DNA from 3 places in the Isoptericola sp. NPDC019693 genome. Region 3 is predicted to be linked to each of the others. Evidence: riboswitches for the same ligand, from Rfam matches in the RefSeq annotation. Region 3 holds a riboswitch; each other region holds the start of a gene.

Region 1 (10,023 bases), 600 kb from region 3:
TCCGCCTCTCCTCACCCCGTCCCTCCTGGTGAGAGGGGTCTGCCGCCGGGAGCGCCGTCGTCGTACGCTCGGGGGATGACCACGACCCTCACGGAGGACCTGGCTGCGGGCGCCGCGGGCGCCGGGGCGGCCGACGACGTCACGGCCGCCGTGCGCGACGTCGCGCGCCGGGCCCAGATCGCGTCGCGGACGCTCGCCACCGCGGCCCGGGCCACCAAGGACGCGGCGCTGCACGCGCTGGCCGACGCGCTCGAGGCCGCCGCCGACGAGATCGTCACGGCGAACGCCGACGACCTCGCCCGCGGGCGGGAGCACGGGCTGAGCGACGGGCTGCTCGACCGGCTGGCGCTCACGCCGGCGCGCGTCGGCGCCATCGCCGGTGCGCTGCGCGAGCTCGCCGGCCTGCCCGACCCGGTGGGGGAGGTGGTGCGCGGCCAGACGCTGCCGAACGGTCTGCGCCTGCGCCAGCTGCGCGTCCCGATGGGCGTGGTGGGGATGATCTACGAGGCCCGTCCCAACGTCACGGTGGACGCCGCGGGCCTGGCGCTGAAGTCGGGCAACGCGGTGATCCTGCGCGGCGGCAGCGCGGCGGCGTCGTCCAACGCGGTGATCGTCGACGTGCTGCGCCGCGCCCTGGTGGCCCAGGGGCTGCCCGCCGACCTCGTGCAGACCATCGACGCCCACGGCCGCCCCGGCGGCGTCGCGCTCATGCAGGCGCGCGGTCTGGTGGACGTGCTCGTCCCGCGCGGCGGCGCCGACCTCATCCGGACCGTGGTCGAGTCGTCGACCGTGCCGGTGATCGAGACGGGCGTCGGCAACGTGCACGTCTACGTGGACGCCACCGCCGACGTCGCGAACGCCGTCGAGATCGTCATGAACGCCAAGACGCAGCGGGTGGGCGTGTGCAACGCCGCCGAGACGCTGCTGGTGCACCGCGACGCCGCCGAGGCGTTCCTGCCCGCGGCGCTCGCGGCGCTGGGCGGGGCGGGCGTGGTGCTGCACGGCGACGCGCGCACGGTCGCCCTGGCGCCGGAGTCCGTCGAGGTGCTGCCGGCGACGGACGCGGACTGGGCCACCGAGTACCTCGCGCTGGAGCTCGCGGTGCGGGTCGTGGACTCCCTCGACGAGGCGATCGAGCACATCCGCACCTGGTCGTCGGGGCACACCGAGGCGATCCTCACCCGCGACCTCGCGGCGTCCGAGCGCTTCGTGGCCGAGGTGGACTCGGCCGCCGTGATGGTCAACGCGTCGACCCGCTTCACCGACGGCGGGGAGCTCGGCCTGGGCGCCGAGATCGGCATCTCGACGCAGAAGCTGCACGCCCGCGGCCCCATGGGGCTGGCCGAGCTGACGACCACGAAGTGGGTCGTGCACGGCGACGGGCACGTCCGGCCCGCGTGAGAGACTGACCCCCGTCCTTGCCCGTAGCGACCCGTCGCACACCCCCACGCACAGGAGGAACCCGTGCTGCACACCGCCGTCCAGGTGGCCCAGGAGGCCACCGAGCACGCCGAGTCCATCTCCCCGATCGCGATGGGTCTCCTCGCGTTCGGTGGCCTGGTCGCCGCGCTCGTGGTGACGTACGCCTTCCGCAACGTGTCCAACCGCCACCACTGACGGCTGCCGTCCGGTCAGCGTGAACGAGCCGTCGTCGCAGCCGCGCCGTCCGCGCCTGGGCGTGATGGGCGGCACCTTCGACCCCATCCACCACGGGCACCTGGTCGCCGCCAGCGAGGCGGCGGCGCTGCTCGACCTCGACGAGGTCGTGTTCGTCCCCACGGGCAAGCCGACCTTCAAGCAGCACCAGAGGGTGTCGCCGGCCGAGCACCGCTACCTCATGACGGTGATCGCGACGGCGTCGAACCCGCGGTTCACGGTGAGCCGGGTCGACATCGACCGTCCGGGCCTCACGTACACCGTCGACACCCTGCGGGACCTGCACGAGCAGCGACCCGACGCCGACCTGTTCTTCATCAGCGGCGCCGACGCGATCGAGCAGATCCTGACCTGGAAGGATGCCGCGCTGCTGTGGGAGATGGCACACTTCGTGGCTGTCACGCGGCCGGGGCACCAGCTCATGGTGGACGGCCTGCCCCACGACGGGGTCACGACGCTGGAGGTCCCGGCGCTGGCGATCTCGTCGAGCGACTGCCGTCGCCGGGCGCAGGCCGGCCAACCGGTGTGGTACCTGGTGCCGGACGGCGTGGTCCAGTACATCGCCAAGCACGGTCTGTATCGAGGTCTCGATGAGTGACAACAACCCGTCCCGCCCGCTGACCCGCCGCGAGATCCGCGAGCGGGAGCAGGCGGCCGCCGCCGCGCAGGCGAGCGCCGCTCAGCCGGCGCCCCCCGGGCCGGAGTACGGCGCTCCCGCCGTGTCGCGGTCGCCGTTCGGACCGCCCGCCGGGCAGGCGCCGGCCCCGCGGTTCCCGGCGCCGGCCACCAGCGCGCCGTCCCGGCGCTCGCTCCGTGAGCAGAGCCCGTCGCCCGCCGCCCCGGCGCCCGCGCCGATGGTGCGGCCGCCGTCCACCTCCGCCGGTGTGCGGGGCCTGGACGAGACCGGGCGCCTGGCCCCGATCCAGCGGCCCACCGGTGAGATGTCCCGCGCCGTCGCCCCGACGCCGTCGGCGCGGCCCGCCGCGGCACCGCCCAGCGCCCCGGCCGCGCCGCCCGCGCGCCCCTCGACCCGCCGCGACCACGGCGGTGCCGTGCCGGGCGCCGCCGCCGGCTTCGGTGCGGCGCCGCTGGCCCCGCAGGCCAGCGCGACGCCTCCCGCAGCTCCCCCCGCGGCCAGCCCGCCGGCCACCGTCGCGCCGCGGCCCGACGGCCCGGCGCGCCGTTCGCCGTTCGCGACGACGGGCACGACGTCGCCCTTCGGCGCCACGCCGGCGCCGCCCGCCCAGGCGGCACCGGCCGCGACGCCGCCGGCCGCCTCCACGTCGGTGGCGCCCCCGCTGCCCTGGGCGACCCCGACCACCGAGCGGCCCGCGTCCCTGCCGCCCTCGCGCCCCGCGGCGGGGGCCCCGGACCCGTCGGCGGCGCCGGAGCGACCCGCCGCGTCGCCGTTCGACGCGCTGGTCGCGTCCGAGCAGCCCGTCCGGGCCCGCTCGGCCGCGCCGCAGCCGGTCGACGAGGACGACGACGAGGACTGGGACGAGCCCGAGGCCTCGTACACCTGGCTGCACTACATCGTTCTCGTCGTCGTGGCGTTCGTGCTGGGCCTGCTGGTCTGGAGGCTGCTGCTCTCCGGCCCGGACCAGAACGAGTTCCCCGTCGACGGTGCCGCGCCCGCGGCCACCCTCTCCCTCACGTACGAGCACCCCGGAGCCGCCGCATGACCGCCAGCCCCCGCGCCGTCGAGCTGGCGGTCGTCGCCGCCCGCGCCGCGTCCGACCGCAAGGCGCAGGAGATCATCGCGCTGGACGTGAGCGACCAGCTGGTGCTCACCGACGTGTTCCTCATCGCCTCGGGCACGAACGAGCGTCAGGTCTCCGCCATCGTGGACGCGGTCGAGGAGGCGATGTTCCTCGCGGGGTCCAAGCCCATCCGCCGCGAGGGCAAGGCGCAGGCGCGCTGGGTGCTGCTCGACTTCGGCGAGGTCGTCGTCCACGTGCAGCACGCCGAGGACCGCGTGTACTACGCGCTCGAGCGGCTCTGGAAGGACTGCCCGGCGGTCGAGCTCCCGGAGGACGCGCGGGGCGGCGACGGCGCGACGGCCGCCGCCGAGTACGGCGACGGCGAGGGTGACGGCGCGATCCGCCTCGCGGGCGACGAGCGGTGACCGCCGGCACCGTCGTCCTGCTGCGCCACGCCCGTACCGCCTACAACGCCTCGCTGCGGCTCCAGGGGCAGATCGACATCCCGCTCGACGAGGTGGGCCGGTGGCAGGCGACCGAGGGCGGTGCGGCGCTCGCGTCGTCGCACCGCGCGACGCGCGTCGTGTCCTCGGACCTGGGCCGCGCCGTCGAGACCGCGACCGCGTACGCGGACGCGCTCGGCGGGGCGACCGTGCACACGGACGAGCGCCTGCGCGAGCGCGGGTTCGGCGCGTGGGAGGGCCTCACGGGGGCCGAGCTGCAGGAGCGCTGGCCGGAGGAGTACGCGGCGTGGCGCCTCGGTGCCGAGCCGGCCGGTGCGGGCGCCGAGACGAAGCCGGCGGTCGCGCAGCGCATGGCCGAGGCGGTCGCCGAGCACGCCGAGGACCTGGACGACCAGGAGACCCTCGTGGTGGTGTCGCACGGCGCGGCCATCTCGCTGGCGGTGACCGCGCTGCTCGGGCTCGACCCGGCCACCTGGCGCGGCCTGTCCGGCATGCACAACGTGCACTGGTCGCACCTGCACCGCGCGGGCGAAGGATCGGTGCCGGCCTGGCGCCTCGTGGCGCACAACGTCGGCGCGGGGTACCCCCTGGACCGTTGGCAGGCCGGCCCGGACTGGAATTTGGAACCTGGCCCGAAGTCTGCCTAAGATATCGACGTTCCGAGGGGCGCAAGCCCGGAGGAACACACCGAATCAGACGAATCGCCTGACCGTTCGCGGTCGCGAGAGTCGGTTCTCGGGGCTGTGGCGCAGCTGGTAGCGCACCTGCATGGCATGCAGGGGGTCAGGGGTTCGAGTCCCCTCAGCTCCACCCCGACGAGAAGGCCCGGAACCACATGGTTCCGGGCCTTCTTGCGTGACCAGAGGTTTCACGGTGCGGGACGCCGTTGCGCCGACGCCGTCGTCGCCTAAGGTCGGACCTGCGGCCGCGTCGTCGGCCGTCACATCTGAAGACACCCATGACAGGGGAGCGCCGTCGAAGGGGCGCTGAGAGTGCGGGACAGGCCGCAGACCCTTGGAACCTGCTCCGGTTAGCACCGGCGAAGGGAGTTACCTGGAATGTCCGCGCCCACTTTCCTGCGCAGCGCGTCCCTGCGGTACCGCACCGTCGACCTCGTCACCGTGGCCATGCTCGGCGTGGCCGTCGGCGTCGTCTTCTGGGGCTGGACCCAGCTCTACCACCTGCTCTCCGCCGGGCTGGCGGTCGCCTTCCCGCCGGCCACCGGCCTGCTCGGAGGGGGCTGGCTGCTCGGCGGCGTCCTCGGCGGTCTCATCGTCCGTCGCCCCGGCGCGGCCCTGCTGACCGAGGTCGTCGCCGCGAGCGTCGAGGCGCTGCTCGGCGCCGGCTGGGGCTTCTCTGCGATCGTCTCCGGCGTCGTGCAGGGGTTCGGCGCCGAGCTGGTGCTCGCCCTGTTCCTCTACCGGCGGTTCGGCACCGTCGTCGCTGCCCTGGCGGGCGCCGTCGCCGGCGCGTGCGGTGCCGTGTACGAGTGGTTCGCGTACTACCCCGACTGGGCATGGGGCTACCGGCTGGCCTACCTGGGACTCTTCGCGCTGTCGGGCGCGCTGCTCGCCGGCCTCGGGGGAGCGGCGCTGGTGCGCGCCCTCGCGCGGGCGGGGGTGCTCGACGCCTTCGGGCCGGGGCGCGACCTCGCCGACCGTGCCCTCGACCGCACGCCGGCCTGACGGCGTGGCGCGCGACGACGTCCGGGCTCGCGTGCGCGGGCTGCGCTGGCGGCCCACCGGGCGGGCCGCCCCCACGCTGGACGGCCTCGACCTCACCGTCGGGGTGGGGGAACGCGTGGGGCTGGTCGGTCCCAGCGGGGCCGGCAAGACGACCGTGCTGCACGCCCTCGCCGGGGTGCTCGGGGACCCGCTGCCCGGCGACCTGACCGGAGACGTCCGCGTGGACGGCCGGATCGGGTACGTGCCGCAGGACCCGGGTGCGGCGGTCGTCGCCTCCCGGATCGGGCGGGACGTCGCGTTCGGGCCCGAGAACGCCGGCCTGCCGCGGGCGGAGATCTGGCGCCGCACCGGCGAGGCCCTCGACCGCGTGGGCCTGCGGTACCCGTGGGGCCGCCCGACGTCGGCCCTCTCGGGCGGCGAGCTGCAGCGGCTCGCCCTCGCGGGGGCGCTGGCCCGCATGCCCGGCCTGCTGCTGCTCGACGAGCCGACGGCGATGCTCGACCCTGCCTCCGCGGCAGAGGTCCGCGCCGCCGTGGCGGGCGCGCTGGAGGGCACGGACACGGCGCTCGTCGTGGTCGACCACCACGTCGGGCCGTGGCTGGAGCACCTGGACCGCGTCGTGGTGCTCGGCGCGGGCGGCCGGGTCACGCACGTCGTCGCCCCCGCCGCGCTCGGGATCGGTGACGGCGCGGCGACGGGGGTCCGCGACGAGCTGAGCCGTGCCGGCGTGTGGCTGCCCGGCGTGCCCGCACCGGCGCCGCTGGAGGTGCCGGGTGCCGTCGTGGCGCCGGACACGCCCGGCCCGGAGGTCGTCATGGCGGGCGTGCGCGTCGACCTCGTCACCCGCGGCCTGCGCGGCCGCACCACCACGCGTGCCCTGGACGACGTGACCGCACGGTTCCCCGCGGGGCGGCTCACGGCCGTGACGGGGCCGTCCGGGGCGGGGAAGTCCACGCTCGTCGCCACGCTCGCGGGGCATCTGCGGCCGTCGGACGGGGACGTGCGCGGAACGCCCGGCCACGCCGCACGCTCCCGCGACCTCGCCCGGTGGTGCGGGTGGGTGCCGCAGCACCCGGAGCACGGCCTGCTCGCGCTGCGGGTGCGGGAGGAGATCGAGCTCACCGGCCGACGCCTCGGCGTGGCCGTGGCCGTGGACGACGTGCTCGCGCTGCTGCGCCTCGACCACGTCGCCGACGCGCACCCGTTCCGGCTGTCCGGCGGCGAGCAGCGGCGCCTGGCGCTGGCCGCCGCGCTCGCGCACCGCCCCGGGCTCGTGCTCCTCGATGAGCCGACCGTCGGCCAGGACCGGCACACCTGGGCGGCGGTGGCCGGCTGGGCCACCGCCGCGGCCCGGCACGGCGGGTCGGTCGCGGCCAGCACCCACGACGCGCACCTCGTCGCCCTCGCCGGGCACCAGGTGCGGCTCGGCGGCGCGGCACGCGCGCGGCAGGCGGTGGCCGCGTGACCGGCGTCCTGGGGCGGGTGAACGCCCTCGTCCTCGTCGCGCTCGGCCTGCTCGGGCTGGTCGCCTCGCTCGGGGTGCGGGACGTCGCGAGCGCGGTCGTCGGGGCCGCCGGCTGCCTCGTGTTCGGCCTGGTGCTGCTGCCGCGGGGGACGGGCTCGCCGGCCCGCTATCTCGCCGTGCTGGTGGCGGTCGCGTCGGTGGCGTGGTCGACCTGGCTGCTCGGCGGCCGCGACCCGGTGGTCGCCGCGGTCGCGGGCGTCCGCATCGCGGTGCTCGCCCTGCCCGGGGTGGCCCTCGCCCCGCTGGTCGACCCGAGCGGGCTGGCCGACCAGCTCGGCCAGCGGCTGCGCCTGCCCGCACGCTTCGTCGTCGGGGTGGCGGCGGCGCTGCAGCGGTTCGAGCGGCTCGGCACGGTGTGGGAGCAGGCGTCGCGGGCCCGCCGCTCGCGCGGCGTCGGGCCCGGCCGTGGCCCGCTCTCCCGGGCGCGGCACGCGGCGTCGGTGACGTTCGCCGTCCTCGCCGCCACCCTGCGCGACGCGACCGCCATGTCCGTCGCGATGGACGCGCGGGGCTTCGCCGGCGCCCACGGCCGCACCTGGGCCGAGCCGGCCCCGTGGACCCGCACCGACTCCGTCGTGCTCGCGGCGGGCACGCTCGTCGCGGCCCTGCCGTTCGCCGCACTCGTCCTGCGCTAGCTCCCTGCCCTGGCTGCGCCGACCGGCACGGGACCGGCGGGCGCAGAATGGGCGCAGGAGGTGCTCGCATGGCACGCCAGGTGCACGACTTCGACGCCCTCTACGCCGCGGACGACCCGCCACCGTGGGAGATCGGGCGTCCCCAGCCCGCGCTCCTGGAGCTCGTCCGCCGGTCCGTGCTCGAGGACCCGGTGCTCGACGTCGGGTGCGGCACGGGCGTGCTGGCGCTCGCCGTCGCCCGCGCCGGCCACCGGGTCGTGGGGGTCGACGCCGCGCCGCGCGCGATCTCCCGCGCGCGGGAGCGGGCGGCGGGAGCGATCCTCGCTCCGCCGGGCGAGGTGCGCTTCGAGGTGGCGGACGCCCGCCGGCTCGACCGGATCGACGTTCGCCCGCGGACCGTGCTGGACTCCGGGCTGCTGCACACCCTGGACGACGCCGGCCGCACGGCCTACGTGGCGGGGCTGGAGGCGATCTGCCCGTCCGGCGCGCTTGTCGCGGTGCTCGCGATGTCCGTGGACGCGGGGCTCGGCTGGGGCACGACCGCGGACCGGCTGCGTGCGGCGTTCGACGGACCCGCCTGGACGTCCACGGTGGTGTCGGACGCCGCGATCGCCGCGCGCACCGCAGGCGACGAGCTGCGCCTTGCCGCCCTGCTCCTGACGACGCGTCGGGCGTGAACACCGCGGACCCGGCGCGGCCCCGTGCGATAGGAAGGGTGGGTGCCGGCACCGCCCCTCTTCCCGCTCCGCAGCGTCGTCCTGGGGGCGTTCCTCCCCACCCTCGTGCTGGAGATCGGCATCGGCGCGATGCTGCCCGTCGTGGCGGTCACCGCGACGGGCCGGGGAGCGTCCCTCACGGTCGCGGGGCTCGTCGCAGCCCTGCTGCCGCTCGGCAAGATCGCGTTCGACCTGCCGGCCGGCGCGCTCTCGCAGCGCCTCGGCGACCGGGTGGCGATGCTGGTGGCGGGCAGCGTCGCCGTCGTCGCCTTCACGACGATCGCCGTGTCCTCGGCCCTGTGGGGCCTGGCGGCGGGCGTGTTCGCGCTCGGCGCGGCGAACGCCGTCTTCAACCTCGCCCGGCAGGCGTACCTCACCGAGATCACCCCGCCGCTGCGGCGCGCACGGGTCATGTCGACGCTCGCCGGCGTGCACCGGATCGGGCTCTTCCTGGGGCCGTTCGCGGGCGCCGCGACGATCGCGGCGACGTCGTTGCACGGCGCGTTCTGGCTGGGCGCGGGCTCGGCACTCGTCGCGGTGCTGGTCATCGCCCTGGTCCGCCCGGAGGCGCAGGCCGACGCCCCGTTGCCCCGTCCGGCCGGCGGACCGCGCGTGTCGATCGCGGCGGTCGCGCGTGAGCACCGCCGGCTGTTCGCGAGCCTCGGCGTCGCCATCCTCCTGGTGAGCGCCGTGCGCGGCGCCAGGCAGACGGTGATCCCGCTGTGGGGCGAGCACCTGGGCCTGGACGCCGAGGTGACCTCGCTCGTCTTCGGCGTCTCGGGCGCCCTGGACATGCTGCTGTTCTACCCGGCCGGCAAGGTGATGGACCGGTTCGGCCGGCTGTGGGTGGCCGTGCCGTCCATGCTCACGATGGCGGTCGGGCTGGCCGTGCTGCCGTTCGCGCACACCGCGGGTGCGCTCGCGGTGGTCGCCGCGCTGCTCGGCGTCGGCAACGGCATGGGCTCCGGCATCGTCATGACGCTGGGCGCCGATGTCGCGCCCGCCGCGGTGCGGCCCACCTTCCTCAGCGTGTGGCGGCTCTTCCAGGACACGGGCGACGCGCTCGGGCCGCTGATCCTGTCGGCGGGCGCGGCCCTCGGGTCGCTCGCGGCGGGGGTGTGGGCCACCGCGACCCTCGGCGCGGGCTCGGCGGCCGCGCTCGCCCGCTGGGTGCCGCGGTACTCCTCGCTCGCGAACCTGGTGCGCCGAAGACGCTGACCGCCCCTCAGGCGCGCCGGTGCACGCCGAGCCCGCCGCGGCCGGGCGCGAGCGCCTCGCACAGCTCCCCGCGGGAGTCGTAGTCCCCGCCGTCCTGAGGGCGGTACGGCACGAAGGGACCGTCCGGGAGCGTGAGCACCCGGCGCCGCAGGCCCGCTGCTGCGGCGGCGAAGCCGGCGTCGTCCAGGCGGTTCGCGCCGGGCACGAGGACCGGCTCGGCCACCTGCATGCCCGTGTACCAGAACGTGCCGTGCAGCAGCGGGAACAGCACCTCGGAGAGGTCGCCGTGCAGCCCGCGCGGTCCGAGCCCGGTGCCCGCGCCGACCGTGACCACGGCGAGCGCGCGACGGCCGGCCAGCCCGCCGTCGCCGTACCGGCGCGTGCGCCCTGTGGCGTCGCGCACGCCGTACGCGTAGCCCTGCAC
Region 2 (10,023 bases), on a different contig from region 3:
CGAGGGCGCAGACGCCGAACGCCACGACGGACGTGAACAGCGACGCCCGCAGGAACGACGCGTTCATCACCGTGTCCCGCGTCGGGTCGTCCTGCGCGAGCTGGGCGTACGTCTGCCCGCCGGAGGCCTCGAGCGCGTGCTTGTCGATCACCTCGGCCTGCGCGTAGGCGGTGAACGGGCCGGCGACCTTCTGCCCGGCGAACATCGAGGCGTCCTCGGAGACCGTGATCTCCTCGTCCGCGAGCGTCTGGGACACGACGACCCACACGCCCAGGCCGGCGATGATCATGACGATCCCGGCGATGATGGTGACCAGGCCGATCCCGCGGACGCCTTTGGTCGGTTGAACGGTGACAGTGCTCGACATGTCGCACCTCTCCTCAGGTGTGTGCCGTGGCGCATGCGCTGGGGGTACCGCTCCTCGCACGGTATCGCCACCGCCCGTCCTCGGCTCGGCGAAGCCGCAGGTGGCCGCCCCGCCGCCGATGGCAGGATGACCCGGTGCGCATCGTCCACGTCTCCGACTCCTACCTCCCGCTGCTCGGCGGCATCGAGACCCAGGTGGCCCGGCTCGCGCGCCGGCAGGCGGAGGCCGGGCACGACGTCGAGGTGATCACCACGACGCCGGGGGCGCCGGGCGAGCGCGGCGTCACCACCCGCCCGGACGACGACGGCGCCGTGGTGCACCGCATCGCCGCCCGCGTGCCGGGCGGCTACCCCGTGCACCCGCGCTCGACAGCACACGTGCTGGCGCGGCTGCGGGAGCTCGAGGCGGACGGCCGCCGGCCCGACGCCGTGCACCTGCACATGGGCGTGCTCGCCCCGACGGTCGAGCTGGCGCTGCGGCCCGTGACCCGGCTCGGGCTGCCCACCGTGCTGACGGTGCACTCCGTGTGGGGCGGGTGGGAGCGGGCGTTCGCCGCGCTGGACCGGGTGTCCCGATGGGCGGCGTGGCCGGTGCAGTGGTCGGCGGTGAGCGACCTGACGGCGGACCCGCTGCGCCGGGTCGTGGGTCGGCGCCTGGGGGCGGACGCCGCCGCGGACCGGGTGTCGGTGCTGGGCAACGGCATCGACGTCGAGGCCTGGCGCCTGCCGCGCGTCGAGCGCGGCGAGCGGGCCGAGGGCCACGAGGTGCACGTGGTCTCCGCCACCCGGTTCGCCCCCCGCAAGCGGGTGCTGCCGATGCTGGAGGCGATCGCCGCGGCGGTGGAGAAGGCCCCCGGGCGCCTGGTCGCGACCATCGGCGGCGACGGCCCGCAGCTCGCCGAGGCCCGCCGCTGGGTGCGCGAGCACGGGCTCGCCGACACGGTGCGGCTGGTCGGCCGCCTCTCCCCGACCGAGCTCAAGCGCCTCTACGTGCGCGCCGACGTCTTCGTCGCTCCGGCAGTGCAGGACGCGTTCGGCATCGCCGCGCTGGAGGCGCAGGCCGCCGGCCTCGCCGTCGTCAGCCGGTCCCAGTCGGGGGTCGCGGAGCGCCTGGTCGACGGGCGCGACGCCCTCCTCGTGGACGACGACGCGGCGATGACGGGCGCCCTCGTCCGCCTCGCGGACGACCCCGCCCTGCTCGACGCGATCATCGCGCACAACCGCACGGCCGAGCTCGCGACGTCGTGGCCGCGCGTGCTCGCCGACGTCGAGGCCGCCTACGCGAAGGCGGCCGCGCTCACGCGCTGACCGACCGGCCGCCGTCGGCCCTGGTCACGGACAGATCGGTGCCTCGGCGTATCACCGTGGCCGGAGGACCCCTCGTCACATCATGACCGGCGACGAGGGGATCGCCGGCTGACGTGAGGAGCAACGATGACCATCACGACACGCACCCGCACCCGCCGCGCACGGCTCGCCGCCGTCGTGGGCGGGCTCGCGGCGATCGCGGCCCTGGGCATGACCGCCCCGGCCGCCACGGCGGCGCCCGACGACGGCGCCGTGCCCGTCCGGGTCGAGGCGGTGACCAGCGACAAGCCGGTCATGGTCGAGGATCTCAAGATCTCCGCCCAGGCGGCCCGCACCACCTACTACTGTGCCGTCCTCGACGGCACGTTCGGCTGCAAGAACGCGAAGCCGGGCACCGGCCTGGTCGTCGCGCGCCTCTACCAGCACATCGACTACGGCGGCTTCCAGGTCGTGGTCTACAACCCGAAGTACCGGCAGGGGTGCACCTCCGGCACCGGCGACAACGAGGGCGGCGCCAACCTCGGCACCGCGCTGGCCAACCGGGTCACGTCGGTCAAGACGTACAACCACTGCGACGTGCGCCTCTACAACGGCAACAACAAGACGGGGGCGCACACCACGTTCATCGACCGGGACAACTACCTCGGCAGCTTCAACGACCGGGCGAACTCGTTCCGCATCTCCTGACAGATCCACCGACGGGAGGCAGCTCCCGCCACCACTCTGCGGGCGTGGTGCGCGGTGGTGTCGTTCGTGAGAGCCGAGCGAGGCACGAGCGAATCATCCGAACGAACGACACCGCCGCGCACCGCGCCCGACCCTCTCACTCCCACTCGATCGTGCCCGGCGGCTTGCTCGTCACGTCGAGCACCACGCGGTTGACCTCGCTCACCTCGTTGGTGATGCGGGTGGAGATGATCGACAGCACGTCGTAGGGCAGGCGCGTCCAGTCGGCCGTCATGGCGTCCTCGGACGACACCGGCCGCAGCACGATCGGGTGGCCGTAGGTGCGGCCGTCGCCCTGCACGCCGACGGAGCGGACGTCGGCGAGCAGCACCACGGGGCACTGCCAGATCTCGTCGTCCAGGCCGGCCTTGGTGAGCTCCTCGCGGGCGATGGCGTCCGCCTTGCGCAGCGTCTCGAGGCGCTCGGCGGTGACCTCGCCGACGATGCGGATGCCGAGGCCCGGGCCGGGGAACGGCTGGCGGGCGACGATCTCCTCGGGCACGCCGAGCTCGCGGCCCACCGCGCGGACCTCGTCCTTGAACAGGGTGCGCAGCGGCTCGACCAGCTCGAACTGCAGGTCGTCGGGCAGGCCGCCCACGTTGTGGTGGCTCTTGATGTTCGCCGCGCCCTCGCCGCCGCCGGACTCCACGACGTCGGGGTAGAGCGTGCCCTGCACGAGGAACTTGACCTCCTCGCCGTGGGCGCCCGCCTCGGCGACGATGTCGCGCTGCGCGTCCTCGAAGACGCGGATGAACTCGCGGCCGATGATCTTGCGCTTGGTCTCGGGGTCGCGCACGCCGTCGAGGGCGGCCAGGAACCGCTCCTTCTCGTCGCGGATGATGAGCCGCACGCCGGTGGAGGCGACGAAGTCGCGCTCGATCTGCTCGACCTCGCCCTCGCGCAGCAGGCCGTGGTCCACGTGCACGCAGGTGAGCTGGTCGCCGACCGCGCGCTGCACGAGCGCGGCGGCGACGGCGGAGTCCACGCCGCCGGACAGGGCGCAGATGACGCGCGCGTCGCCGATCTGCGCGCGGATCGCGGCGACCTGGTCGGCGATGACGTTGCCGGGCGTCCAGTCGGGCTTCAGGCCCGCGCCCTCGTAGAGGAACTTCTCCAGCACGGCCTGGCCGTGGGCGGAGTGCTTGACCTCGGGGTGCCACTGCACGCCGTAGAGGCGGCGGCCGGTGTCCTCGAACGCCGCCACGGGCGAGCCGGAGGACGTCGCGAGCACCTCGAAGCCCTCGGGGGCCGCGTGCACGGAGTCGCCGTGGCTCATCCAGGTGGTCTGGTGGTCGGGGGTGCCCGCCAGGAGCACACCGGCCTCGCACACCTCGACCTCGGTGCCGCCGTACTCCCGCTGCCCCGTCTGCGCGACGGTGCCGCCGAGCGCCTGCGCCATCGCCTGGAAGCCGTAGCAGATGCCGAGCACCGGTACGCCGGCCTCGAACAGCCCCGGGTCCACGAACGGCGCGCCCTGGGCGTACACCGACGACGGGCCGCCCGACAGGATGATCGCCGCCGGGTTCTTCGCGAGCATCTGCTCCGTGGTGAACGTGTGCGGCACGATCTCGGAGTAGACGTTGGCCTCGCGCACGCGGCGAGCGATGAGCTGCGCGTACTGGGCGCCGAAGTCGACGACGAGGACCGGGCGCGGCGTGGCCGCGAGGTCGGCGGTGGTGGGGGTGTCGGTGGCGGGAGACGTCACCGAGCCATCGTAGCCGCCGGACGGCACCGCTCCCCGGCCCGTCCCACGGGTCACGCGGTGGGGTAGGTCACCTCGACGCGGCGGTTGAGCGCGCGGCCCGCCGGGTTGTCCTCGCCGCCCACCTCGTTGTCCGCGACCGGGTTCGCCTCACCGTGGCCCTTGACCTTGAGCGTGAGGTCCGGCCGCTCGGCGCCGAGCACGTCGGCGACGGCGTTCGCGCGCTGCTTGGAGAGCCTGAGGTTCTTCGCGTCCGTGCCGATCGAGTCGGTGTGTCCGTCCACCCGGACGGTGGCGTCCTGCGGGATGTCCCCCGCCAGCTCCGCGACCGCCTTCTCCGCCTCCGGCGTAAGTGCGGCCTTGCCGAAGTCGAACAGCAGGTCCGAGGTGAGCGTGACGACCGTGTCGTCCTTCTCCTCCGCCTTCTTCTCCAGCGTGGTCGTCGAGTCCGCCGGGTCCAGGACGAACGTCGAGTCGTCCGCGCGCAGGGCGACCGTCGAGTCCGCGCGCATCTCGTCCGTGATCGTGGCCCTCTCGACCTTCGCATCCTGCTCCGCGAGCGCCGCCTGCGCCTGCTGCATCAGCTCCGGGTCCGCCGACGGCGCGGCGCTCGACGACGGGCTGGGCGACGTGCTCGGGTCTGACACCGCCGCAGCCGGGGCGACGGTGCCCACGCCGAGCAACGCGGCGAGGGCCGCGACCACGACGCCCTGTCCGCGCACGGTCACTTCGCCGCGCCGTCGACGTAGGTGACCGTCGCGTCGGTAAACAGCGGCAGCCCCTCCGCCGGCAGCACGTCGACCGTGGCGGGGTTCCCCTCCGGGGCAGGGAGCACGGCGGACACCTCGATCGTGCCGTGGTTGGGGAACGCGAAGGTGTGCTTCTCCAGCGGCGAGACGAGCATCGACTCGCGGCACCTGATCTGCGCGATTCCCGCCTGCGTCGCGTCGTCGGTGTCCGCCTGCCACGCCCCGTCGGTACAGAACGGTCGGTACGCCTTGAGCGCCGCACGGTCGGTCACCGTCGTCGTGGGTTCCACGCCGAGGTCGTAGTAGCTGACCCCCGCGTCCGCGGGCGACTCGTCGTCGTCCCAGCGCAGCGCCCAACGCACCGTCGTCGTGCCGTCACCCACCTCGACGGAGCGCAGCGTCACGGTGACCTCGCCGCCCCGGACCTGGCCGCCGCCGTGCGGGGTGGCGATCTTCTGCTCCGCCATCACCTGGTCGGCGACGGTCGCCGTCCCCGGACCGGTGGCCTCGCCGCTCGCCTGCGGTGCGGACCCACCGCCTTCCGTGCCGTTGTCACCGTCGTCGCCGGTGCAGCCGGCGAGCAGGAGGGCTCCTGCCAGGGCGAGGGCTGCGGCGGCGCGGGCGCGGGTGGTGGTCCGTGCGGTCATGGGGTCTCCAGGTCAGGGGCGCGGGAGATCCCGGGCCGGCGCGAGGCGTCGACCCAGGGTGGCACGGGCGCCGTTGCCGGGCCACACCGTCTCATGGGGACTTCTCCCCATCCCGGCTCTCCGTCGGTGGTCAGCCCAACCGCGCCCGCAGCTCGCGGGCGGCGCGCTCCGGGTCCGGCGCCTGCGTGATCGCCCGCACGACGACGACGCGGGTGGCCCCGGCGTCGAGCACGGCGTCGAGGCGCTCGGCGTCGACGCCTCCGATGGCGAACCACGGCGTCGTGGGGCGGGTCGCGGCGACCTCGCGCAGGAGATCGAGGCCCACGGCGGCGCGGCCGGGCTTGGTGGGCGTGGCCCACAGCGGGCCCACGCAGAAGTAGTCGACGTGCGGGTCCGCCTCCGCCTCCGCCGCCTGCGCGGCCGAGTGGGTCGAGCGGCCCAGCACCGGCGCCGGCCCGAGCAGCGAGCGGACCACGGGCACCGGCAGGTCGCGCTGCCCCATGTGCACCACGGGCGCCCCGGCGACCTGCGCGACGTCGGCCCGGTCGTTCACCGCCCACAGCGCCCCGTGCTCGGCGGCCACGCGGGCCACGACCTCCTGCAGCTCGAGCTCGCGCGCGACGTCGAGCGTCTTGTCCCGCAGCTGCACGGCGTCCACCCCGCCCGCGAGCGCCGCGTGCAGGAAGTCCTCGAGGTCGCCCCGGTCCTCGCGGGCGTCGGTGCACAGGTACAGGCGGGCGTCGGCGAGGCGCGCGCGGGTCGCGTCGGCGGCAGGCGTGGTCGTGGTCACGGCGGCCAGGGTAACCACGGCCCGGGTTACAGTGGCCGCGCACGGGAGCCCCGCTCGGGGCTGAGAGGGCGTAGGAGCCGACCGTCGAACCTGATCTGGGTCATGCCAGCGAAGGGAGCGCACATGCCCGCCTCTGCACCCGCTCCGGGATCCGTCCCTGCGAGCGCGCCCGTCCGCGACGTCGTCGTCGTGGGCGGCGGGATCGTCGGCCTCGCGGTCGCCTGGCGTGCCGCCTCGGCAGGGCTGTCCGTCACGGTGCTCGACCCCTCGCCCGGCGACGGCGCCACCCGCGCGGCCGCCGGGATGCTCGCCGCCGTGAGCGAGGCGGACTTCGGTGAGCGCGAGCTCGCGCGCCTCAACCTCGCCTCCGCCGCACGCTGGCCCGCCTTCGCGGCGGACCTGGCTGCCGCGATCGGCCGCGACGTCCCCCTGCTGCGCGCCGGCTCGCTCGCCGTCGCGTACGACGCCGACGACCTCGCGTTGCTGCGTCGCGTGCTGGCGCTGCACCGGGAGTGGGGGCTCGCGTCCGCGGAGGTCGGCGTGGCCGACGCGCGACGGCGCGAGCCCTACCTCGGACCCCGGCTCGCCGGGGCCGCGCTGGTGGAGGCCGATCTCGCCGTGGACCCGCGCGCCGTGCACACGGCGCTGTGCGCGGCGCTCGGCCCCGCCCTGGTCCGCCGCACCGCCGTGCGGCTCGAGCGCGACGCCGCGGGCCGGGTCACGGCGGTGCACGACGACGCGGGAACACGGCACGCCGCGGGCGCCGTCGTGCTCGCGACCGGTCACGGGGCGACGGCGGCGCTGCTCGACGCCGTGCCCGAGGTCCGCGTCCCGGTGCGGCCGGTCAAGGGCATCACGCTGCGCCTGGACGCCGGCCCGGACCTCGCGCTGGAGCACGTGGTGCGCGGCACGGTGCAGGGCCGCCCGGTGTACGTCGTCCCGCGGGCGGCGGGCACCGGCACGGGACCGGGCAGCGGGCCGGGGCACCGCGAGATCGTCGTGGGCGCCACCAGCGAGGAGCGCCCCGACGACCGCCGCGCCGAGGCCGGCGGCGTCTTCGCCCTGCTGCGCGACGCCCGCGCCCTCGTGCCCGGGATCGACGAGGCCGCGCTGGTCGACGTCACGCCGCGCGCCCGCCCGGCCACCCCCGACAACCTCCCGCTGCTCGGCGCGACCGCCGTGCCCGGGCTGCTCGCCGCCGTCGGGCACGGGCGCAACGGCGTGCTGCTCGCGCCGCTGACCGCCGACGCGGTCGTGGCGGAGCTGACCGGCGCGGCTCCGCCCGACGAGGCGCTGTCCGCCGCCGACCCGCGCCGCTTCGCACCCGCCGACCCTCTGCCCGAAGGAGCCGTCCGATGACCGCCACCCCTGTCACCCGCACCGCCGTCGTGAACGGCGAGGCCTACCCGCTCGACGGGCCGCACGGCGACGGCGTCGAGGACGTCGTCGCGGCCCTGGTGCCCGCCTTCGTCGCCGACGGATCGGTGCAGGGCATCGCCGTGGCCGTGAACGACGAGGTCGTCCCCCGCGGCCTGTGGGCCGGCACCCGGATCGCGCCCGGCGACCGGGTCGAGATCGTCACCGCCGTCCAGGGCGGCTGACCAGGAAGCACGGAGGAACCCATGACCAGCACGCATGTCACCGACACGGCGCCGCTCGCCCACCCGCTCGTCGACCCCCTGGTGGTCGCCGGCACGGAGATCGGCTCGCGCCTCGTCATGGGTACGGGCGGCGCGTCGAACCTCATGACGCTCGAGGGCGCGCTGGTCGCGTCCGGCACCGGGCTCACCACGGTCGCCATGCGCCGCGTCGCGGTGCGCCCGGGCGGCGCCGGGTCCGAGGACGGCGGCATCTGGGGGCTGCTGGAGCGGCTCGGCATCCGCGCGCTGCCCAACACCGCGGGCTGCTTCTCCGTCGCCGAGGCGGTCCTCACGGCGCAGCTCGCGCGTGAGGCGTGCGGCACCGACTGGGTCAAGCTCGAGGTGATCGCCGACGACGTGACCCTCCTGCCCGACCCCCTCGGCCTCGTCGAGGCGGCCGACCGGCTGGTGCGCGACGGGTTCGTCGTCCTGCCCTACACGAACGACGACCCGATCCTCGCGCGCCGCCTGGAGGACGTCGGCTGCGCCGCCGTCATGCCGCTCGGGGCCCCCATCGGCACCGGCCTGGGCGTGCTCAACCCGCGCAACATCGAGGCGATCGCGGCCGCCGCGCGCGTGCCGGTCATCCTCGACGCCGGGGTGGGCACGGCGTCCGACGCCGCCCTCGCGATGGAGCTCGGCTGCGACGGCGTCCTGCTCGCGACCGCCGTCACGCGCGCCGCCGACCCCGTCCGGATGGCCCACGCCATGCGCCTCGCCGTCGAGTCCGGCCGCCTGGCCGCCGGAGCCGGCCGCATCCCCCGCCGCGAGGGCGCCCTGGCCAGCTCCTCCCCCGACGGCCGCCTCGACCTCGCCCTCTGACGCCGAGGTAGTTCCAGGTCTGCTGAGGTAGTTCCAGAATGGCCGAGGTAGTGGTCTGGACCACTACCTCGCGGAGGTTCGGACTACCTCGGCAGGGCCGGAACTACCTCGCGGGCAGGCGGTCAGACGGCGAGGAGCAGCGCGGGGGCGCCGCCCTCGACGGAGCGGGCGTCGAGACCTGCGGCGCGCGCGACGTCGGCCACGCGGGCCGAGCGGGCCCCGGCGGCGCAGACCAGCAGCACCGGGCGGTCGGCGGGCAGCTCGGCGCGCGCGACGTCGGCGCCGTCGGGCCCGAGGAACGCGCCGCTCGGCACGAGCCGCGAACCCGCGACGGGCAGGGCCTGCGCCTCCCAGTCCTCGCGGACGTCGACGAGCGCGACCGGAGCGTCGCCCGCGAGCAGCGCGGCGGCGTCCCGGGCGCTCATGCTCGCCGGCCCCAGGCCCGCGCCCGCGGCGCCCGCAGCGTCGGCCGAGCCGCCCACCGGGGCGGGCAGGCCGCAGAACGTGGCATAGGCCGCGTCGTCCGCGAGCAGCTCAGCGACGGGCTCGCGCGTGGGGTCCGGCCGGACGGCGAGCTGCCGCCACGACAGCTCGAGCGCGTCGTAGACGGCGATGCGGCCCAGCAGCGTCGTGCCCGCACCGGTGATGAGCTTGACCGCCTCGGTCGCCATGACCGACCCGACCGTGCCGCACAGGGCGCCGAGCACGCCGCCGGTGGCGCAGTCGGGCACGGTGCCGGGCGGGGGCGGCACGGGGAAGACGTCGCGGTAGGTGGTGCCGCGCTCCCTGCTGCCGTCGGCGAGCACCGGCGCGCCCCAGAACACGGCGACCTGGCCGTCGAACTGGTGGATGGCGCCCCACACGACGGGGACACCGAGGATCTCGGCCGCGTCCGAGACGAGGTATCGCGTGGGAAAGTTGTCCGCGCCGTCGAGCACGACGTCGTACCCGCCGACGATCTCGAGCACGTTCTCGGGGGTGAGCCGCACCGGGTGGGCCACGACCTCGACGTCGGGCGCGAGGTCCGCGAGCCGGTCGCGCGCCGACTCCACCTTGGGGCGGCCGACGTCGGCCGTGCCGTGCACCACCTGGCGCTGGAGGTTGGAGAGGTCCACGACGTCGTCGTCCACGACGCCGAGCGTGCCGACCCCCGCCGCCGCGAGGTACTGCAGGGCCGGGCTGCCGAGGCCGCCCGCCCCGACGACGAGCACGCGCGCGGCCGCGAGCCGGCGCTGCCCCTCCGCGCCGACGCCCGGCAGCGGCAGGTGGCGGG
Region 3 (10,023 bases):
CCTCGTCGTGGCGCACCGGCTGTCCACCGTGCGGGCCGCCGACCGCATCGTCGTGCTCGAGCACGGCCGCGTCGTCGAGGTCGGCGACCACGACGAGCTGCTGCGGCGCGGCGGCCGGTACGCCGCCCTGCACGCCGCGCAGGCGGGTGCGGCCTAGTGGCCCGCTCCGGCGGCGGCACGCAGCGTGGGCAGGGCGGCGACCACCTCGTCGAGCTCGCGCAGCGCGGCAGCGCCCGAGGACAGCACCACCACGAACTCCGTGACGCCCGCGGCGGCGTACCGCTCCACCAGGGCCGGGAGGGCGGCGAGGGGGTGCTCGCGCAGCCGCAGCTGCACCGTGCGCCGGATCTGTGCCGGGTCGCGCCCGACGTCCGCACAGTGGCGCTCGAGCACCTCGCCGAGCGCGGCCACCTGCTCGGGTGTGCTGGACGTGTCGTTCCACGCGTCCGCGTACTGCGCGACCAGCCGCAGGGTGCGCCGCGGCCCGGAACCTCCCACCCAGATCGGGGGGTGCGGGCGCTGCACCGGCTTGGGCTCCGCGACCGCGTCGACCAGGCGGTAGTGCGCGCCGTCGAAGGTGGTGCGGGGCCGCTCCCACAGCGAGGTGAGGACCTGCAGGGCCTCCTCGAGGCGGTCCATCCGGGTCCGCACGCTGCCGAGGTCGAGGCCGTACATGGTGTGCTCGTGCTCGTTCCAGCCGGCGCCGATCCCGAGCTCGAGCCGCCCGCCCGAGAGGTGGTCGACCGTCGTGGCCAGCTTGGCCAGCATCACCGGGTGGCGGTAGGAGTTGCCGGACACCATGCAGCCGATCCGCACCCGCGAGGTGGCCACGGCCATCGCCGCCTGCATGGCCCACGCGTCGAAGATCGGGCGGTCGTCGTCCGCGCCCAAGGAGGCGAGATGGTCCATCACCCACACGTGGTCGAACCCGGCCTGGTCGGCCACCTGCCACACCTGGCGGAAGGTCTCGACGGGGGCGTCCTGCGTGAGCTTCACCCCGAAGCGGAGCGGCTTGCCGGGGTCGGTGCGCGGGTCGGTGCGCGCGTCGGAGCGCGGGGTCATGAGCCCATCCTGCCGGGGGAGGGCGCATGGTGACCATCCACGACGTGGCGCGGCACGTCGGCGTCTCCGCCGCCACCGTCTCCAACTTCCTCAACCGCCCCGAGAAGGTCGCGCCCGCCACGACGGCGCGCATCCGCGCCGCGGTGGAGCAGCTGGGCTTCGTGCCGAGCCTGTCCGCCCGGCAGCTGCGGTGGCAGCGCTCCGGCATCGTGGGCGTGTCGGTGATCAACGCGTCCAACCCGTTCTTCGCCGACGTCGTGACCGCCGTCGAGCGCGTGGTCGCGGGGGCGGACCTCACCCTCGTGACGGGGAGCACGCACGAGTCCCCCGAGCAGCAGGAGCGCCTCGTCGCGCTGTTCGAGCAGCTGCGCTTCGACGGCATGGTCGTGGCGCCGCACGACACCCAGATGGCCGCGCTGACGGCGCGCAAGGAGCGGGGCAGCCCGGTCGTGGTGGTCGACCAGCAGGACCCGACGGGCCGCCTGTCGACCGTCTCCCTGCGGCACCATGAGGGAGGCCGGGTGGCCGCGCAGCACCTCGTGGACGGCGGACGGCGCCGGCTGCTCGCCGCCACCGGCCGGGCGCGGGTGCAGCAGGTGCGGCGCCGGCTCGAGGGCATGCACCAGGTCGTCGACGGCACGCCGGGCGCGACGCTCGAGGTCGTGCACTCTGACGACCTGGGCGTGCCCGAGGGCGCTGAGGTGGGGCGCCGGATCGCCGCCGCGGCGCCGGACGAGCGGCCCGACGCCGTCCTCGCGGGCAACGACATGCACGCGCTCGGCCTGCTGCGCGCGCTCCTGGACGGCGGGGTGCGGGTGCCCGAGGACGTCGCGCTCGTCGGCTACGACGACATCCCGTTCGCCACCACCGGCGCCGTCCCGCTCACCACGGTGCGCCAGCCCGCCGAGGCCATCGGCACCACCGCCGCCGAGATCCTGCTGCGCGAGATCGACGACCCCGCCGCCGCGCCGCAGGAGGTGCTCTACGACCCCGAGCTCGTGGTGCGCGCGAGCAGCTGACGACCGGGCCCGCCGCGGCCCGGGCGTCAGCCCACCGCGGGGTCGCCCTCCAGCAGCGTCAGGTACGGGGCGATCGCCGGGAACACCCACAGGAACAGGGCGGCCACCACGGCGGCGACCAGCACCAGCGACTGCAGCACCCGCCAGAACAGGTTGCCCGGCAGGTGACGGAAGATCCACGCGTACATGTCGTCTCTCGTTCTCGTCGAGGTCTCGTCGACTCTCAGCGGACCTGCTCGGGCGTGCCGTCGGCGCGGTCCATCCAGCCGACGAACGTCGCGTACGTGATCCAGCGGTGGTCGTTGCCGAACTCGCCCAGGGTGAGCGAGTGGCAGGTGGTGAGCGTCAGCATCCGTTCGGTCGGCTTCTGGTCCGGGTGGTGCGGCACCGGCGCCACGACGTCCACCTGGTCGGGCGTGACGATCTCGTGGTCGGTGACCTCGTAGACGTACCAGGTCGTCGCCGTCTCGACGATGATCTGGTCGCCCTCGTCCAGCTTGTCCACGTGCCGGAACGAGTTGCCGTGCGTGCGGCGGTGCCCGGCGAGCGCGAAGTTGCCGACTTCGCCCACCTGCTGCGACGTCTCGTAGTGCCCCGCCATCGCGCGGTCGAGCACGTCCATGCCCGTGCCCTCCGCGATCGGCATGGCGTTGTTCGTCAGCCCGTACCACGCGGGCACGATGAGAGTGCCGATCGTCTCCCCGTACCCCACCGGGTCCGGCACGGGCGGGTCGTCCGTGCGCAGCTCGGCGGGCTCGGGGTTGGCGGGCGGCAGGGTCGCCTCGAACTCCTGCATCACCTGCTGCGCCTGCGCCGTGGCCTCGACGGACGTCCACCACAGCTGCCACACGACGAACAGCCCCAGCACCACCCCGAGGGTGATGAGGATCTCGCCGATGCCGCCCACGACGGCGCTGCCGGCGCCGCGGCTCCGGCGGGGTCGGGCGTGGGTGGGAGTCGTCACGTGCGCGATGCTACGTGGTCACCGCGGTCGTGGGAGCCTGGGCCCATGACCAGCGACGACGGCGCGCTGCAGGAGGCCGGTCAGGGCGGGAGGCCGGCGCGGCTGCGGCGGCGGTGGGACCGCGAGGCGGCGGGGTACGACCGGGCCTTCGCGGCCGCCGAGCGGCGCCTGTTCCCGGGGCTGCGGCGGCACCTGTGCGCGCTGGCAGAGGGACGCACCCTCGAGGTCGCCGTCGGCACCGGCCTCAACCTCGAGCACTACCCGGCCGCGGTCACCCGCCCGGCGGTCGGCACCCGCGCGGGCGGCTTCGTCGGGGTCGACCAGAGCGCCGGCATGCTGGACGTCGCGCGCCGTCGGGCGGAGCGTCTCGGCCTCGGCATCGACCCCGGCTCCGACCTGCGCCAGGGCGACGCGCAGGCCCTCGACCTGCCGGACGCGTCGTTCGACACCGTCGTGTGCACCTTCTCGCTGTGCGGCATCGCCGACGAGCGGGCGGCCCTGGCCGAGATGACGCGCGTGCTGCGCCCCGGCGGCCTGCTGCTCCTCGCCGACCACGTGGTGTCCAGCGCCTGGCCGCTGCGGGCGCTCCAGGCGCTCGCGGACGCGGTGAGCGTGCCCGTGGCCGGGGAGCACTTCCGGCGTCGGCCGATGCGCTGGGTGCTCGAGCGGGGGCTCGCGGTCGAGGAGCACGCGCGCACGCGAGCGGGCGTCGTCGAGCACGTGGCGGCGCGGCTGCCGGTGCCCGGGCCGCACGACGTCAGCCGCTGACGTCGAAAGAGCTGTCCCCGACCGGCGGCACGTCCTCGACGTCCACGGCGGTCACGTGCGCGCCGAGCGGGCCCTGACGCAGGAAGGCGAGCATCGCGTCCACCGCGTCGGGTGAGCCCTCGACCTCCGCCTCGACCGTGCCGTCGGGGAGGTTGCGCACGACGCCGCCGACACCCGCGCGGCGGGCGGCCTCGCGCGTCGCCCAGCGGAAACCCACGCCCTGCACGCGCCCGTGCACCCGCACGCGTCGCCGCACCCTGGTGGTCATCAGTCCTCCCGCGCCCGTCGTGCCGGCGGCGTCAGTCGAAGATGTCGCCGATGTCCCCGATGTCGTCCAGGATGCCGCCCAGCACCATCCCGCCGAGGACGGCGCCGAAGACGTCCGAGCCGCTGCGCCCGCCGGGGCGCCGAGCGCCCTGCCAGCCGTACCCGCGGTCGTACCCACGGTCGTGCCCGCCGGTGTTGTAGCCGCCGTCCCAGCGCTGGCCGTGCCCGGAGCGCGCGATGTCGCGGTGGGCGAGAGTCGCGGCCTCGGCGGCGAGCGCGGCGCCCCGCCGGGCGGCGGCGACCGCACGCTCGGGGTCCTCGGCGCTGCGCGCCTGCGCGACCTCCCGCTCGGCCTCCGCCAGGCGGGTGCGGGCGTCGGGCCCCACGGGGGCGCGGTAGTCGTCGACGACGGAGCGTGCCGCCGCGAGCTGCCGCTCGGCGTCGTCGAGCGCGGGCCCGAGATGGGACGCCGCCCGTCGGGCACGCTCGTCGCGCTCCGCCCGCTCGGCCACGGCGTCGTCGAGGGCGGTGTTGGCCTCACGGACCCGGGTGAGCGATCCGACCGGGTCGCCGGGCTCGCCGGGCGCGGGCAGGGCGGACAGGGCGTCCTCGAGCGCCACGACCGCGCCGTCGATCCGGCCCGCGCGCTGGGCCGCCGGGAGGGCGCGCGCCTCGGCGAGCTCGGCACGGGACTCCGCGACGATCGCGCCGAGCGCGGCCTCCGCGCGCAGCGCCTCGGCCTCGTAGTCGTCGACGGCGCGCAGCAGCCCCTCGGCGCGGCGCACGGCCTCCTCCGCCGCGCGGGCCGCGGCCCCGGCCTCGGCGACCTGCTGCGTCGTGAGGCGCTTGCGGGCCGCCGCGGTGCTGCGGGCGGCGAACTCGAGCAGCCGCTCGGCCTGGTCGGGGTTGTCGGCCACGGGCAGCAGCGCACGCTCGGCGTACTGGCCCCGCAGCCGCTCGAGGTCGCCGCGCGCGGCGGGCACGACCTCGCGCACCCGCGCCAGCTCGGCGTCGACGCGGTCGACCGCGTCGGGGGTCGAGCGGACGGTCTGCCGCAGGGTCGCGAGGCCTCGGTCGAGCTCGTCCAGCGACGCGTCGGCCGACCGGCAGAGGTCGACGACGCGGGCCGACCACTCGCGCCGCTGCTGGTCAGTGTCCGGGACGTGGTCGTGCAGGAGCTGGTTGAGGTGGAACGCCTCGGCGAGGCGCTCGCGGGCCCGGCGGAGGGTGGGCGCGAGCTCGCGCGTCTCCCGGTCACCGAGCTCGGCCTGCGCGAACGCGAGCTCGTCCTCGGCGAGCCGGGCGCGCTCGTCGGCCCGCACCAGGGCGGAGCCGGCCTCCACGCCGAGCCGCTGGAGCTCGGCCTCGAGGTCCTGAGCCCGTCCGCGCGCCGCCTTGCGGCGACGCACCACCCAGAACGCGACTGCCGTGACCAGCACGACCACCACGACCAGGCCCGTCACGATCCCGACGATCTGCCCCGCATCCATGCTCGGCATCGTAGGCGGCCCGGGCCGGGTGCGGGGACGCCCCGACCGTGAGCCGGGCCACCGGGCCCGCGCCTGAGCTGTCAGGGCCAGGGCGGCGTCTACCCGCCGCTGGCCCTGACAGCTCGCCGGATCGCGCGGTGCGTCAGTCGCGGCGACGCGCGAGGCGCAGCGCCACGAGCACCGCCGCGCCCGCGAGCACGACGACGCCGCCCGCGATGCCGAGCACCACGACCAGCTCCGACGCGCCGTCGTCCGACGCCGTGACCGACTCCGTGCCCGACCCGGCGCTCGCGTCGGCACCGCCGTCCGCGTCGGTCGCGCCGGCGTCGCCGCCCGCGGGAGCGGCGCCGCACGGGGTCGCGTCCGCGGCGGGGACCGCAGGCTCGGTCCCGGCCGGCGGGTCGTAGGTGAACGAGAACCCGCCGCTCGTGGGGTGCCCGTCCGCCGACACGATCCGCCAGTCGACGGTGTACTCGCCGCCCTCGCCCAGCGCGACGGGCACGGACACGGTGCGGTCCTGCGTCGTCGGGCACCCGACGGCATGGTCCGTGCCCTCGGCGTCGGTCACCGTGACGACCGTGCTGGAGCCGTCCGCGGACAGCTCGAGCACGACGTCGTCGAACGTCACGTCGACCGACTCCGGCGGCTCGGTCACGGTCGAACCCGTGGCCGGCACCGTGTCGACGACGACGTTGTGGGCGCTCGCGGGCGCCGCCGCGGCGACCGTCCCGGCGGCGGCGAGTCCGAGGGCCAGGGCGAGCGTCCCGCCCGCCGCCAGAGCGCGTCGCGGGGCGCGGTGGCCGCCCCCGGCCGTCACCGCTGCTCCGGGCCGGACGACCCGGCGGTGGCACGGGTGCGCGCCAGGGCGACGACGCCGGTGACGGCGCCCACGAGCCCGAGGCCCAGGCCCGCCGCGCCCAGCGCCAGCGGGAGCGTCGTGGAACCGCCGTCGTCCGCCGCGGCCTGACCGCCCGCGCCGGCACCTGCGGAGCCGGTGGTGGACGACGCCGCACCGTGCCCGTCGTGCCCACCGTCCTCGGTGGCGGGCACGACCTGCAGGACGGGGGCGGGGTGCTCGGGCTCGGCGTCGCCGGACGCCGCCTGGTCCCAGGCGACGACCTCGCCGTCGGAGTAGGTCTGGGTCGCCGGCAGGAGGATCTCCTCGACGCCCTCGGGAACGGCCCCGGCCGACACGCTGAACCGGAGGAACTCGCCCGGCGCGATGCCGGCGTCGGGGTCGTCGGCCGTCCACTCGATGCTTGCCGGGGCCTCGGTGACGGTGGTGCCGTGCACCTCGACCGGCTCGGGCAGCGGAGCCCGGGTGACCTCGGCGGTCCACCCCGGCACGGGCTCGACGGACACGCTGGTGAACGGGGTGTCGGCGGGCAGGTCGATCTGCACGGCGGTCGTCGAGGCCTCGGCGGACTCGTTGGGGACCTTGAAGGTCAGGGTGGCGTACGACCCGGCCTCGGCCGCGTCGGGGGTGACGGTCACGTGCGCCGAGGCCGCGGCCGCGCCGAGGACGAGGGCGGGCAGGCTGAGGGCGGCGGCGCCGGCGAGACGGCGCGCGCGGAGGGCAGGGGTGATCGTGGACATGGGTGCTTCTGCTCCTGGCTGTCAGGGTGCTGTCAGGTCTGGACGTGTCGTGGGACGACGAGGGGCCTGCCCTCGTCCGACGACGGACCAGGGCAGGTTCAGGCGGCGCGCGCGAGGGCGCCCACGGGCGACGGCGGCCCTCGTGGCGGGGTGCGTCGCAGGGCGCGGGCCGGGCGAGGGCGCCAGGCCGGGCGGACGACGACGGTGCGCTCGCGGACGACGAGCGGCACCCCGGCGCTGAGCACCAGGACGGCGACGTGCCGCAGGTGGCCGGCGACGTTGACGGCGGCGCGGTCGCCCGCCGCGATCAGGAGCGCGGTGAGCAGCACCGCGGCGGCGTGCGCGACGAGCATCCAGGAGGTGGTGGCGGCGTCGTCCGCGTGGTGCAGGTGCAGGCCTGTGGCGGGCGGGAGGGAGCCCGGGCCCAGGGCATGCAGGGCGTGACCGTCCAGCGCCGCGGGGGAGCCGCCGGCGTGCGGTGCCGCCGGCCCGGCCGCGCCGAGCACGGACAGCCCGGTGTGCTGCACGAGCTGCAGCGCGACCATCGCGGGCAGCAGACGCCGCAGCGTCAGCCGGCGGCGGGCGGTCCACACCGCGAACGGCGCCGTGAGCGCCAGCACGACGAACCAGGCGAGGGGTGCCCCGGGCAGCGCGCCGCCGGCCAGGAGGTGGGCGGCGGCCGCGATGCTGAGCGTCGTGCCGGCGACGAGGAGCTCGCGCACACGACGGACGACCACGGACACCCCCGCACCCTACCGTGCGGGTGGGCGACGGCCGCGGGAGGTCGGGGCGGAGGTCTGCGCGGGCGACCGGGCGAGGGGGAGAGGGCCCGGCGGCGTCGTCCGGACAAGGTCCCCGGCAGCGTCCCGACGCCGCACCGGCGCCGTCCGGCGCGGCCGGGCGGGCCTCCGGCACGCGAGGGCCGGACGTCCGGCGACGCCCGCGCTGACCTGGGTTACGGTGGGCCGCACGACACGGGGTGCGTCCCGGCCGGTCATCGCTGCGACATCGTCGCGGCCGGCCGGCGGGGCGCTGAGAACACACCCGTCGAACCTGATCTAGCTCGAACTAGCGAAGGGATGTCGACATGCGTGCGCGCGCACCTGAAGACAGCTCCGCCGGCAGCGCCGGCACCACCGTTCCCGCCCCCGCCGCCCCGTCGGTGCCGCCGAGAGGCTCCCGCCCCCGCGTGCTGGCCGTCGCGGGCTCCGACCCCTCCGGGGGTGCGGGGATCCAGGCTGACCTGAAGTCGATCGCGGCCGCGGGCGGCTACGGGATGGCCGCCGTCACGGCGCTGACCGTGCAGAACACCCGCGGGGTGCGGGACGTGCACGTGCCGCCCGCCGCGTTCCTCGCCGCCCAGCTCGACGCCGTCAGCGACGACGTGGCCGTCGACGCGGTGAAGATCGGGATGCTCGCGTCGGCCCCGGTGGCCCGGGCCGTGGCGGCCTGGCTCGACGGCCTCCCGCACGACGCGTCCGGCCCCTCCGGCACGGCAGGGCGCCCCGCCGTCGTGCTCGACCCGGTGATGGTCGCGACCAGCGGCGACCGGCTGCTCGACCCGGCCGCCGAGGACGCGGTGCGGGACCTGCTCGGCCGCGTGGACGTGGTGACGCCGAACCTCCCCGAGCTCGCGGCCCTCGCACAGGAGCCTCCGGCGGCGAGCTGGCCCGCCGTCCTCGACCAGGCGCAGCGGCTGGCGGCCCGGCACGGGATCCTCGTGGTGGCGAAGGGCGGCCACCTGCGCCCCGACGAGGCCGACGGGCCGCCGGCCGGGGCCCCGGACGCCCTCGTCGGGCCGCAGGGCGTGCTCGTCGAGCTGCAGGGACCGCGCGTGCCCAGCTCCTCGACCCACGGCACGGGCTGCTCGCTGTCCAGCGGGCTGGCCGCGCGGTACGCCCGCACGGGCGACTGGGCCGAGGCGCTGCGGGGCACCAAGACGTGGCTCACCGCGGCGATCCGGGCGGGGGAGGGCCTGCGGGTCGGTCGCGGGAACGGCCCCGTGGACCACCTGGTGGGCCTGCGCGCCGGCGCGGTGGAGCAGCCCGCGACGTCGCCCGCGACGGGCGCGGGGACCGCGCCAGGGGACGGCCAGGGGGACGGGCAGGGGGAGGACGTCGTCGCGCGGTGGTGGGACGACGCGGCGGGCGTGCGTGCCGCGATCGACGGCCTGGCCTTCGTCCGGTCGCTGGGCGACGGGACCCTCGACGCCGCGCACTTCCGCGCCTACCTGGAGCAGGACGCGCTCTACCTGCGCGACTACGCCCGCTGCCTGGCCCGGGCGAGCGAGCTCGCGCCGACGCGGGCGGAGCAGGCCTTCTGGGCCGGCGGCGCGCACGGTGCGCTGGTCACCGAGCTCGACCTGCACACGCGCTGGCTGGGCGGGGAGCCGCAGGACGTGCCCACCAGCCCGACGACGGCGGCCTATCTCGACCACCTGCGCGCGGCCGGCGACGACTACGCCACCCTCGTGGCCGCCGTCCTGCCCTGCTACTGGATCTACCAGGACGTGGGGGAGCGCCTGGCCGCACGCAACCGTCCGGACCACCCGTACGCGGCGTGGCTGGGCACCTACGCGGACGACGCCTTCGCCGACGCGACGCGCGAGGCGGTCGCGATCCTGCGCCGGGCCGCCGCGGCGGCCGACGCGCCCACCCGCGACCGGATGGCGGCGGCGTTCCGCGCGGCCTGCGAGCACGAGCTCGCCTTCTTCGACCAGACCGGCCTGCCCCGCGCGGCGAGCGAGGCGGGCGACGCCGCAGGTGCCCCCGCCGGTCCCGGGCGCGTCGTCGGGCGCGTCGCGGTGGCCTGACCGCGGGCCCGTCGGGGTTCCCGCCGTCGCGCACGCTCTCGGGCG

What was found. A riboswitch is a leader RNA that binds a small molecule or an ion and turns the genes downstream of it on or off. The one in region 3 is predicted to bind thiamine pyrophosphate.
Region 1: linked by a shared signal. The riboswitch ahead of ACH436_RS01135 (ECF transporter S component) and the one ahead of ACH436_RS03960 (bifunctional hydroxymethylpyrimidine kinase/phosphomethylpyrimidine kinase) in region 3 are both predicted to bind thiamine pyrophosphate.
Region 2: linked by a shared signal. The riboswitch ahead of thiO (glycine oxidase ThiO) and the one ahead of ACH436_RS03960 (bifunctional hydroxymethylpyrimidine kinase/phosphomethylpyrimidine kinase) in region 3 are both predicted to bind thiamine pyrophosphate.

Annotation. Positions count from the first base shown of each region.
Region 1 is NZ_JBIRXP010000001.1:236,516-246,538, forward strand. Features, by position in the region: gene ACH436_RS01100 (glutamate-5-semialdehyde dehydrogenase) at 76-1,401, shown strand; gene ACH436_RS01105 (hypothetical protein) at 1,465-1,617, shown strand; gene nadD (nicotinate-nucleotide adenylyltransferase) at 1,682-2,254, shown strand; gene ACH436_RS01115 (hypothetical protein) at 2,247-3,338, shown strand; gene rsfS (ribosome silencing factor) at 3,335-3,781, shown strand; gene ACH436_RS01125 (histidine phosphatase family protein) at 3,778-4,467, shown strand; tRNA gene ACH436_RS01130 (tRNA-Ala) at 4,558-4,630, shown strand; TPP riboswitch at 4,774-4,885, shown strand; gene ACH436_RS01135 (ECF transporter S component) at 4,879-5,505, shown strand; gene ACH436_RS01140 (ABC transporter ATP-binding protein) at 5,480-6,970, shown strand; gene ACH436_RS01145 (energy-coupling factor transporter transmembrane component T) at 6,967-7,665, shown strand; gene ACH436_RS01150 (class I SAM-dependent methyltransferase) at 7,734-8,342, shown strand; gene ACH436_RS01155 (MFS transporter) at 8,385-9,599, shown strand; gene ACH436_RS01160 (NAD(P)H-dependent oxidoreductase) at 9,607-10,023, opposite strand, start outside.
Region 2 is NZ_JBIRXP010000003.1:390,043-400,065, reverse strand. Features, by position in the region: gene ACH436_RS11000 (hypothetical protein) at 1-367, opposite strand, end outside; gene ACH436_RS10995 (glycosyltransferase family 4 protein) at 502-1,674, shown strand; gene ACH436_RS10990 (hypothetical protein) at 1,801-2,361, shown strand; gene guaA (glutamine-hydrolyzing GMP synthase) at 2,498-4,105, opposite strand; gene ACH436_RS10980 (OmpA family protein) at 4,156-4,830, opposite strand; gene ACH436_RS10975 (hypothetical protein) at 4,827-5,498, opposite strand; gene thiE (thiamine phosphate synthase) at 5,629-6,288, opposite strand; TPP riboswitch at 6,320-6,422, shown strand; gene thiO (glycine oxidase ThiO) at 6,412-7,647, shown strand; gene thiS (sulfur carrier protein ThiS) at 7,644-7,889, shown strand; gene ACH436_RS10955 (thiazole synthase) at 7,911-8,750, shown strand; gene ACH436_RS10950 (ThiF family adenylyltransferase) at 8,873-10,023, opposite strand, start outside.
Region 3 is NZ_JBIRXP010000001.1:834,408-844,430, reverse strand. Features, by position in the region: gene ACH436_RS04015 (ABC transporter ATP-binding protein) at 1-157, shown strand, start outside; gene ACH436_RS04010 (LLM class F420-dependent oxidoreductase) at 154-1,062, opposite strand; gene ACH436_RS04005 (LacI family DNA-binding transcriptional regulator) at 1,089-2,081, shown strand; gene ACH436_RS04000 (hypothetical protein) at 2,108-2,269, opposite strand; gene ACH436_RS03995 (class E sortase) at 2,305-3,045, opposite strand; gene ACH436_RS03990 (class I SAM-dependent methyltransferase) at 3,091-3,813, shown strand; gene ACH436_RS03985 (acylphosphatase) at 3,803-4,081, opposite strand; gene ACH436_RS03980 (hypothetical protein) at 4,113-5,570, opposite strand; gene ACH436_RS03975 (copper resistance protein CopC) at 5,713-6,387, opposite strand; gene ACH436_RS03970 (YcnI family protein) at 6,384-7,166, opposite strand; gene ACH436_RS03965 (hypothetical protein) at 7,265-7,909, opposite strand; TPP riboswitch at 8,132-8,263, shown strand; gene ACH436_RS03960 (bifunctional hydroxymethylpyrimidine kinase/phosphomethylpyrimidine kinase) at 8,254-9,978, shown strand.